Regions from separate parts of the Kosakonia sp. SMBL-WEM22 genome, predicted to be linked through region 2. Evidence: predicted binding sites of a transcription regulator. Region 2 holds the regulator's gene; each other region holds the start of a gene.
What was found. Region 2 encodes PurR, which represses purine synthesis genes. Its sites were predicted from a motif close to CANGCAAACGTTTGCNTG; they were not measured.
Positions count from the first base shown of each region.

Region 1 (3,235 bases), 1.4 Mb from region 2:
CGCACCACCTCCATCTCATACTCTTTCCAGCCAATCAGCGACTCATCAATCAGCAGCTCTTTGGTCGGAGAGAGATCGAGGCCGCGGGCGCAAATCTCTTCAAACTCTTCGCGGTTATAGGCGATGCCGCCGCCGGTGCCGCCCATGGTAAAGGAGGGACGGATAATGCACGGGTAGCCGACATCGGCCGCTACGGCCAGCGCTTCATCCATGGTGTGCGCAATGCCGGAACGTGCGGTATCAAGACCGATTTTCTTCATCGCGATATCGAAACGGCGGCGATCTTCCGCTTTATCAATCGCATCTGCGGTAGCACCAATCATCGTCACGCCGAACTCTTCCAGCACGCCCTGGCGCTCAAGCTCCAGCGCGCAGTTGAGCGCGGTCTGGCCGCCCATCGTCGGCAGCACCGCATCCGGGCGCTCTTTTTCGATGATTTTGCGCACCACTTCCCAGTGGATCGGCTCGATATAGGTGGCGTCCGCCATTTCCGGGTCGGTCATGATGGTTGCCGGGTTGGAGTTCACCAGGATAACGCGGTAACCCTCTTCGCGCAGTGCTTTACACGCCTGCGCGCCGGAGTAGTCGAATTCACACGCCTGGCCGATAACAATCGGGCCAGCGCCAAGGATCAGGATGCTTTTTAGGTCTGTACGTTTTGGCATGGCTCTTTTTCTCCTGATTATTTGGCGGTATGACGATACTGCTCAATCAATTCAATAAAGTGGTCAAACAGCGGCGCGGCGTCGTGCGAGCCAGGACTGGCTTCCGGGTGGCCCTGGAAGCTGAAGGCCGGCTTATCAGTGCGGTGAATGCCCTGCAGCGTACCGTCGAACAGCGATTTGTGCGTCACGCGCAGGGTGGCAGGCATCGACGCCTCATCAACAGCAAAACCGTGGTTTTGCGCGGTGATCATCACCGTATTGTTGTCGATATCTTTTACCGGGTGGTTGCCGCCGTGGTGACCAAACTTCATCTTCACGGTTTTCGCCCCGCTTGCCAGCGCCAGCAACTGATGGCCGAGGCAGATGCCGAACACCGGAATGTCGGTCTCGAGGAAGGCTTTAATTGCGTCGATGGCGTAGTCGCACGGTGCCGGGTCGCCGGGGCCGTTAGAGAGGAAGATGCCGTCCGGATTCATTTTCAGCACCTCTGCGGCCGGGGTTTGTGCCGGAACTACCGTCAGGCGGCAGCCGCGATCCACCAGCATACGCAGGATGTTGCGTTTCGCGCCGTAATCATAGGCCACTACGTGGTAAGGCAGTTCGCTCTCTTGTTTCGCCTCCGGCAGCTCGCCCGCTAGCGTCCAGCTGCCTTGCGTCCAGCTGTAGCTCTCCTGAGTCGTCACCTCTTTCGCCAGATCCATTCCGTTCAGCCCCGGGAAGGCTTTCGCTTTCTCCAGTGCCACGGTCTCGTCGAGATTTTCGCCCGTGATGATGCAGCCGTTCTGCGCACCTTTTTCGCGCAGCAGGCGGGTCAGCTTGCGGGTATCGATATCGGCAATCGCCACGATGTTATGGCGTTTCAGGTAGGAGGAGAGATCTTCAGTGCTGCGGTAGTTGCTGGCAATCAGCGGCAGGTCGCGAATGACCAGACCCTGCGCATGCACCTGAGAGGACTCTTCGTCAGCGGCGTTAGTGCCGACATTGCCGATATGAGGATAAGTAAGAGTGACGATTTGGCGAGAATAGGAAGGATCAGTGAGGATTTCTTGATAACCGGTCATTGAAGTATTGAAAACGACTTCCCCAACCGCCGTGCCCGTTGCCCCTATGGCCCGACCGTAAAACTGGGTTCCGTCTTCCAGAACCAATAGCGCTGACTTAATCAAAACACCCTCCAGAGAATATTCACTCACTTTATTTGCATATTAATTCATATCAGGATGATGAATCAATGCAAATTTGCTGGCCGTGGATTTTTGGCAAACGGCGGCATTCTGGAGAGATGTCGGGTAAAAGTCAACTTATGACGCCTATTTTTCTTTCTCTTTTACGCCACTGCCCGGCTTTACAGGGTTTAAGAGATAAAAAAAGAAGATAAGCAGAGCGGGGAAAACGCTTGCGCGGTAAGAAAATTGTATCCGAAGAGTGACGAAGGCATAAAACCAGACCAGATGGTCAAAATTTACATTTTATAAACAAAAAACAGTAATAAAACACCTAAATTCTTAGCATTGAGGCAAGAAGTAGCTCATAAATGGCAAAATAAAAGGGCAATAAATTATTGCCCTTTGCAATCAAGCAATTATGACTGCAACAACCACATCACGAAGGGTAAAAATGCTTACAAAGTGTTGAGATCGAGGACATCACGCATATCAAAAAGACCCTTTTCTTTGCTTTTAAGCCATGAAGCGGAGCGTACCGCGCCATTAGCGAAGGTCATGCGGCTTGACGCTTTATGCGTAATCTCAACACGTTCGCCCATATCGGCGAATATCGCCGTATGTTCGCCGACGATATCCCCGGCGCGTACGGTAGCAAAGCCAATGGTCCCAGGGACACGCTCGCCGGTATGGCCTTCACGCGAATAAACTGCACACTCTTTTAACTCTTTATTCAGTGAGCCGGCGATTGCTTCACCCATTGCCAGCGCCGTACCTGACGGGGCATCCACTTTATAACGGTGGTGCGCTTCGATAATTTCAATGTCGGTGTAGTCGCCCATCACCTTTGCTGCTTTCTCCAGCAGCTTAAGCATAACGTTCACGCCGACGCTAAAGTTGGCGGCAAAGACGACGGCAATATCCTGCGCCGCATCGCTGATGGCCTGCTTGCCCGCGTCGTCAAAGCCGGTAGTCCCGATGACCATGGCTTTATGGTGCTGACGGCAAAAGGCGAGATGGTGAAGCGTCCCTTCCGGGCGGGTGAAATCGATAAAGACATCGAAATCCTCTTTTACCGCCTCAAGGCTACTCTGCACCGTGACACCGCTTTTACCCCCGCCAGCCAGTTCGCCCGCATCGCTTCCCAGCAGAGATGAACCTTCCCGCTCCAGCGCCGCGCCGAGGGCGACGCCCTTCGTGGCCAGTGCCGCCTGAATCAACTGTCGGCCCATTCGACCGCCAGCGCCCGCGATGGCTACGCGGATTGCTGCATCTTGCATAGTTGTACTCTTTTGTTAATTAAATGCGTAAAAATCGTTTCCAGATTAACCAGCCCATCTCCAGGCCACCAGCCGAAAACGCCGATAATTAGAAATTAATGATATACACCTGCAAATATCAGTAAAA
Region 1 is NZ_CP051488.1:822,965-826,199, reverse strand. Features, by position in the region: gene carB (carbamoyl-phosphate synthase large subunit) at 1-665, opposite strand, end outside; gene carA (glutamine-hydrolyzing carbamoyl-phosphate synthase small subunit) at 683-1,831, opposite strand; gene dapB (4-hydroxy-tetrahydrodipicolinate reductase) at 2,287-3,108, opposite strand.
Region 1: the regulator PurR is predicted to act here: its motif matches at 2,051-2,068, upstream of carA (glutamine-hydrolyzing carbamoyl-phosphate synthase small subunit).

Region 2 (3,235 bases):
GCCCCCACAGCAGCTGCGCCACCGCGAATCCGGCCAGGAAGAGGCTCAGCGAGGCGCTGATCACGGCGGGAGAGGTGTTTAAATCTTGCTGAATCGCGCTGAAAGCGGGCAGATACATGTCGGTGGCTAAAAAGCCCAGCACGCTTAACCCCCCGAGCCAGACTAAAAATCCTTTGCCAGGTTGCATTCTCTTTTCTCTTTAATTGCAGGTAATCAGGGTGGGGAAGTGTAAGGAGTGCTTTCCTGGTTGTGAAACGCTAATATTTGCATGTTGGTTTCAAAAATTTTGCAGGCAAAATATGTGGTCAGAATACTCTCTTGAAGTGGTGGATGCCGTAGCGCGTAATGGCAGCTTTAGCGGCGCAGCGCAGGAGCTGCACCGCGTGCCCTCAGCGGTGAGCTACACCGTGCGTCAGCTGGAGGAGTGGCTGGCGGTGCCGCTGTTTGTGCGCCGTCACCGCGACGTAGAATTAACCCCCGCCGGGGTCTGGTTTTTAAAGGAGGGGCGATCTGTTATCAAAAAAATGGTGATCACCCGCCAGCAGTGTCAGCAGATCGCCAATGGCTGGCGCGGGCAGTTGCCGATTGCTGTCGATAACATTGTGAAACCCGCCCGCACCCGGCAGATGATTGTCGATTTTTATCGCCACTTCAGTGATGTCGAGCTGGTGGTCTACCAGGAGGTGTTTAACGGCGTCTGGGATGCGCTCGCCGATGGCCGCGTTGAACTGGCGATTGGGGCCACGCAGGCGATCCCGGTCGGTGGCCGCTATGCCTTTCGTGATATGGGCACCCTGAGCTGGAAGTGTGTCGTCTCACGTCAGCATCCGCTGGCGCAGCTCAACGGTCCGTTAAGCGATGAGACGTTGCGCAACTGGCCATCGCTGATCCAGGAGGATACCTCCCGCTCGCTGCCAAAGCGTATTACCTGGCTGCTGGATAACCAGAAACGGGTGATGGTGCCAGACTGGGCCTCGTCGGAAGCGTGCCTGTCGGCGGGGCTTTGTGTAGGGATGGTGCCAGCCCATTTTGCCCGGCCACGGCTTGATAGCGGCGACTGGGTGGCGCTTGAGCTGGAAAACCCGTTTCCGGATGCCGCCTGCTGCCTGACATGGCAACAAAGCGAGGCGTCGCCTGCGCTGAACTGGCTACTGGATTATCTGGGCGACAGTGAAACGTTGAATAGAGAGTGGCTGCGGGAGCCGGAGTAAGGCTCCCGCGGGAAGGGATTAACGGCGGTAGTCGCGGAAGGGGCCATCGGCCACCGAGCGGCGCTCCACCAGGCGCGGATGCACTTCAATCGACTGCGACTGTTCGCGCTTGTTCACAATGCGATCGAGCAGCATGGTGAAGGCCGTTTCACCCAGCGAGTCTTTCGGCTGATGAATCGTCGTCAGCGCCGGGGTGAAGAAGCGTGAGTTGCGCACGTTGTCATAACCGATGACGGAGATATCCTGCGGCACGCGCAGCCCCATCTCATCGGCGGCGCAGAGCGCGCCCATCGCCATAATGTCGCCGCCGCAGAAGACCGCGGTCGGGCGCGAGGACTGGCCGAGGATCTGCTGCATGGCGCGGTAGCCGGATTCCGGCTCAAAGTCCCCCTGCACAATCCAGTGCTCGGGCACGTTGATCATCGCCTCGGTCATCGCCTTCATAAAACCGGCCAGACGACCTGCGCCAGTGTTGCGCTCCAGCGGGCCCGGGATCACGCCGATGTCGCGATGCCCGCGCTCAATCAGGTAACGGCCGGCCATATAGCCGCCTTCAAAAGCGTTATCAATCACCGAATCAGTGAAGTCTGCTTTCGATTCTCCCCAGTCCATCACCACCATGGGAATATGACGATACTCCTCCAGCATGGTGAGTACGGTTTCCGGGTACTCCGAGCACATCACCAGCAGGCCATCGACACGTTTTTGCGCCATCATCGACAGGTAAGCGCGCTGCTTCTCCTGGCTGTTCCACGCGTTGCCGAGGATCAGGGTGTAGCCCTTCTGGAAACACTTCTTCTCAACCGCTTCGATGATTTCGGCGAAGTAGGCCGCTTCACTGCTGGTCGCCAGCAGACCAATCGATTTGGTGTGATTCACTTTTAGGCTGCGGGCGACGGCGCTTGGCGAATAGTGCAGCTCTTTGATTGCCGCCCAGACGGCGTTGCGCGTCTCTTCGGCGACGAAACGGGTTTTGTTAATTACATGTGATACGGTTGTAGTGGAAACGTTTGCTCGTTTCGCGACATCTTTAATCGTTGCCATCAGATATTACTCCAGACCATATCGTAAGCTCCTGATAATTCGCAAGGTAAACGTTTGCCTTTAATCACCCTGAACTCATCAAAGTGAGTGCGGTACGCCGGGAAAACGACACTGGACGTCAGGAGGGGAGTCAATGGCCGGTACGCTAATAAATTTAGCGTCGAATTTTGGCTGATCTTGAGCAAAAGGGGAAGTATTAAAACGTTTATGCTGCCAAATCGCGCAAGATTTTTCAGAAAATTTGTGCAAAAATGCGCAGGCTCACTTTTTGTGGGGAAATTAAATGGAGAAAAATTGATGAGCACCGATCTTAAGTATTCACTCTTCACCACCGTCATCGTTCTGAGCCTGATTGTTTTCGGCGCGCTGACCGCTGCACTGCATTGATCTGATGCGAGGGAGAGCCCTCTCCCTCGATTCTTGCGCCACCATTGTTCCTCGTTGCGCAATTAACTTTTCTCCTCCCGCTCACTTCTGTTTTTTGTGACAGCTGTCATACTTTTGCCTTTTCGCGGCCTGGCTGAGGGTCGCATGTTCATTTCGGAGTCAAAAGATGAAAATAAATTTCCCCCTGCTTGCGCTGGCGATTGGCGCGTTTGGGATTGGGACCACCGAATTCTCCCCGATGGGATTACTGCCGGTGATTGCGCAGGGCGTTGGGGTTTCCATTCCAGCGGCGGGGATGCTGATCAGCGCCTACGCCATCGGCGTTATGGTGGGCGCGCCGCTGATGACGCTGTTACTTTCTCATCGTGGCCGTCGCAATGCGCTGATTTTCTTAATGGCGATTTTCACCGTCGGCAATGTGCTCTCCGCCATTGCGCCGGATTACGCCACCCTGATGATCGCCCGTATTATCACCAGCCTTAATCACGGCGCGTTCTTCGGGCTTGGCTCGGTGGTCGCCGCAAGCGTTGTCGCGAAAGAGAAGCAGGCCAGCGCGGTGGCAACGATGTTTATGGGGCTGACCATCGCCAATA
Region 2 is NZ_CP051488.1:2,210,091-2,213,325, forward strand. Features, by position in the region: gene punC (purine nucleoside transporter PunC) at 1-187, opposite strand, end outside; gene punR (DNA-binding transcriptional activator PunR) at 300-1,211, shown strand; gene purR (HTH-type transcriptional repressor PurR) at 1,230-2,255, opposite strand; gene HF650_RS10485 (YnhF family membrane protein) at 2,553-2,642, shown strand; gene HF650_RS10490 (MFS transporter) at 2,809-3,235, shown strand, end outside.

Region 3 (3,235 bases), 1.1 Mb from region 2:
ACCACCGTCATCTCTTCCGGCTGGGCGGTGGAGAAGGTGTACTCCCCTTCCATCATCACGCCGACGCTGGCGCGGCCGGTGCTGCTGCTGGTAAACCCAATGGACTTCACTTTACCGGAAAAGTATTCATTACTTTGAAGCATAAACAGGCCCTTATAGAGAAATGACTGGAAAACCACTATAGAGGCCGGGCTTAAGTGATGTCACGCGAAATTGCGCCGTTCTGCGGCTACACCAGCAGTTCCGAGGCCAGCCGCGCCACCAGCACATTGGAGAGTAAAACCGGGACATCCAGCGCTTTTTGCAGCAGATCGCGATGCTGCTGATGGAAGCCAAGACAGTCGAGCATCAACACATCAGCACCGCGCTCCAGCAGCGCTTTTCCGGCGTCAATCAGCTCCGTCTCGCTCGCCTGGTAGGGGTGGCAGAGTTCATACAGCGGCTCTTTTTCCAGCACCTGCCACTTCTTCTTCTGCGGCGCCATCAATTCAGGCACCGGCACAATCACGCCGACCTGGTGACCATCGACAATCGAGGCGACCAGCGGGGGAATAATGCGCTGCGGTTCAATCAGGATGGCGTTGCGCGCGTTTAAGCCACGGATATCTGCGGTACTCATCAACAGGATGACGTCATAGGTTCCCTGATTATCGAGCACCTCGATCACGCTTTGCAGATCGCGCTCCACCTTCTCGCGCGACACCAGGCCGAGGCTGTCATCACTGAGGCGCGTCGGGATAGCGGTCTCGCCAGGATCGACGCAATAATCAATCTGAACTTGTGCCGGGTCCATCTTCCCCAGCAGGCTAACATGGGTGATTTGATCTTCTGAAACATGCTCTGCCAGAAGCGGCAGGATCTCTTTTACCGGCACCACACCAATGGTGAGGATCGCCAACGTCGCACTCATCTTCGCTTTCCGCCTTTCAAAACTGCTTCTAGTTATGATTCTCTGTACAACAACCGACGGAGGATGGAGCACCGCCGCCGTGTAAAGAGAATGAGCCACTCCTGTGTTCTAATAAATTCCAGTAACAATGAATATAAACAGTGACTGGCATTAAGCCAGTCAAAAAATGTGATGCAAACGACTTTCTGAAAGGTTCAGGAAATCATGCTGGCGGGATCGCCGGATTAACTTTTATCGGGATCCTCATAACGCTTTTTCGCATCCAGCGCTTCCTGCTCCGTGGGGTGCTCGCTGATCAATGAGTCCGGCTTCGGATGATCCGCGCGCAGTTCATACCAGGTGACAGTCGCGTCGCTGGGTCCCTTCTCAACAGCTACAACACGGGCTTCACGCGGATAGGGCGGTTTAGTCGGCATAGCTTATTCTCCTTTTGCGGTTAGAGAGATAAGTATAGTCAAACGTTTCGCTAACTGGCGCGCGCCAGGCGTAAAGCCGCTTCAATTTCTGCCACTACCGCCTGCGGCGGCTGCGCGGCATCGACCACAAAATGCGCCGCATCGCGATAGAGCGCATCGCGGGTGGCGAGCACGTCGCTCACCTCTTCGCTGATCGGCTTGCCGGTTAACGTCGGACGCAGCCCCTCTTGCGGAGAAGCTTCCAGCCGCCCTGCCAGCACGTCGACCGGCGCACAGAGGTAAACCACGCGCCCGTGCTCACGCATGAAACGGCGGTTGTAGTCGCTGAGAATAATACCGCCGCCGGTGGCGACGACCAGAGCGGGTTCGGTCACGGCTTCCAGTGCCGCCGTTTCGCGGGCGCGAAAACCGGCCCACCCCTCCTGCTCTACGATTTGCGCAACGGTCTGCTGCGCCTCTTCCTGCAACCAGCTATCGGTATCGATAAACTGGAAGCCCTGTGACAGCGCCAGCGCCCGGCCAACAGTAGTTTTACCGCAGCCGCGTGCGCCGATGAGAAAGATGGGTAGCGTCATGAGCAGGTTATTCCTCCAGGCCCCCGGTTGGGGGACAACAATAAGATGGCGATGATAGCACTAAACCAACGGCGCGCGCTGCGTAAGAGTAACGTTACACATTCTCAATTTTGCGTATAAGAACGTTCTGGCGCAGCCATTGAGGCTGTAAAGTTTCTGTGGCATCGCCTGTAGCGGCAACCTTACTGGAGGTGATAAAAACTGACAAGCCCGGTTACGGCGTCTGGCGGCGCTGGCGATCGAGCAGCCACTTATCGAGCTGCGCGGCGAACTGCTGGCGATCGCGCTGCGAAAGGGAATCCGGTCCGCCGGTCTGGATGCCGCTGGCGCGCAATGTATCCATGAAATCGCGCATGGTCAGCCGCTCGCGAATCGTCGCTTCCGTATAGCGTTCGCCGCGCGGGTTGAGCGCTGCCGCCCCTTTTGCAATGACCTCCGCCGCCAGCGGAATATCGGCGGTGATCACCAAATCATCCGCCGCGCAGAGACGCACGATTTCGTTATCGGCGACGTCAAAGCCTGCCGGCACCCTGAGCGAACGGATCACCCTGGATGGAGGTACGCGCAAGTTCTGGTTAGCGACCAGCGTTAACGGCGTCTGTGTCCGCTCCGCGGCGCGAAATAAAATCTCTTTAATCACATTCGGACAGGCGTCCGCATCAACCCATATCGCCATGGTGACTCCTTTTCGTTTCGGCGCATTGTCCCTTTAATTGCCCGCCGGGGAAAGCAGAGATCCTTTCGCCCTCGCCGGAAAAGCGCGTTAAGCTATGAATCACATGCAATAACAAGCAGAGAGGGACGTGATGGAAAAGAAAATCGGTTTTATCGGCTGCGGTAACATGGGTAAAGCGATCGTCGGCGGGCTGATCGCCAGCGGCGAGGTGAAACCGGGGCAGATTTGGGTCTATACGCCAACGCCTGATAAGGTCGCCGCCCTGCAACAGGAGTATGGCGTCAACGCCGCGCAGAGCGCGCAGGAAGTGGCACAGATCGCCGATATTGTCTTTGGCGCCGTGAAGCCGAACATCATGGTGAAAGTCCTTAGCGATATCGCCTCCAGCCTCAACAAAGAGACGCTGGTGGTCTCCATTGCAGCCGGTGTCACGCTCGACCAGCTGGCGCGCGCGCTGGGTCACGATCGCAAAATTATCCGCGTGATGCCAAACACCCCCGCACTGGTTAACGCCGGGATGACCTCTATTACGCCGAATGCACTGGTGACCTCTGAAGATACCGCCGATGTGCTGACCATTTTCCGCTGCTTTGGCGAAGCGGAAGTGGTTTCCGAAGCGATGATCCACCCGGTAGTTGGCGTCAGCGGCTCGGCACCG
Region 3 is NZ_CP051488.1:1,128,154-1,131,388, reverse strand. Features, by position in the region: gene ppnP (pyrimidine/purine nucleoside phosphorylase) at 1-143, opposite strand, end outside; gene HF650_RS05355 (AroM family protein) at 230-910, opposite strand; gene yaiA (protein YaiA) at 1,135-1,326, opposite strand; gene aroL (shikimate kinase AroL) at 1,377-1,901, opposite strand; gene HF650_RS05340 (YaiI/YqxD family protein) at 2,116-2,577, opposite strand; gene proC (pyrroline-5-carboxylate reductase) at 2,708-3,235, shown strand, end outside.
Region 3: the regulator PurR is predicted to act here: its motif matches at 1,918-1,935, upstream of aroL (shikimate kinase AroL).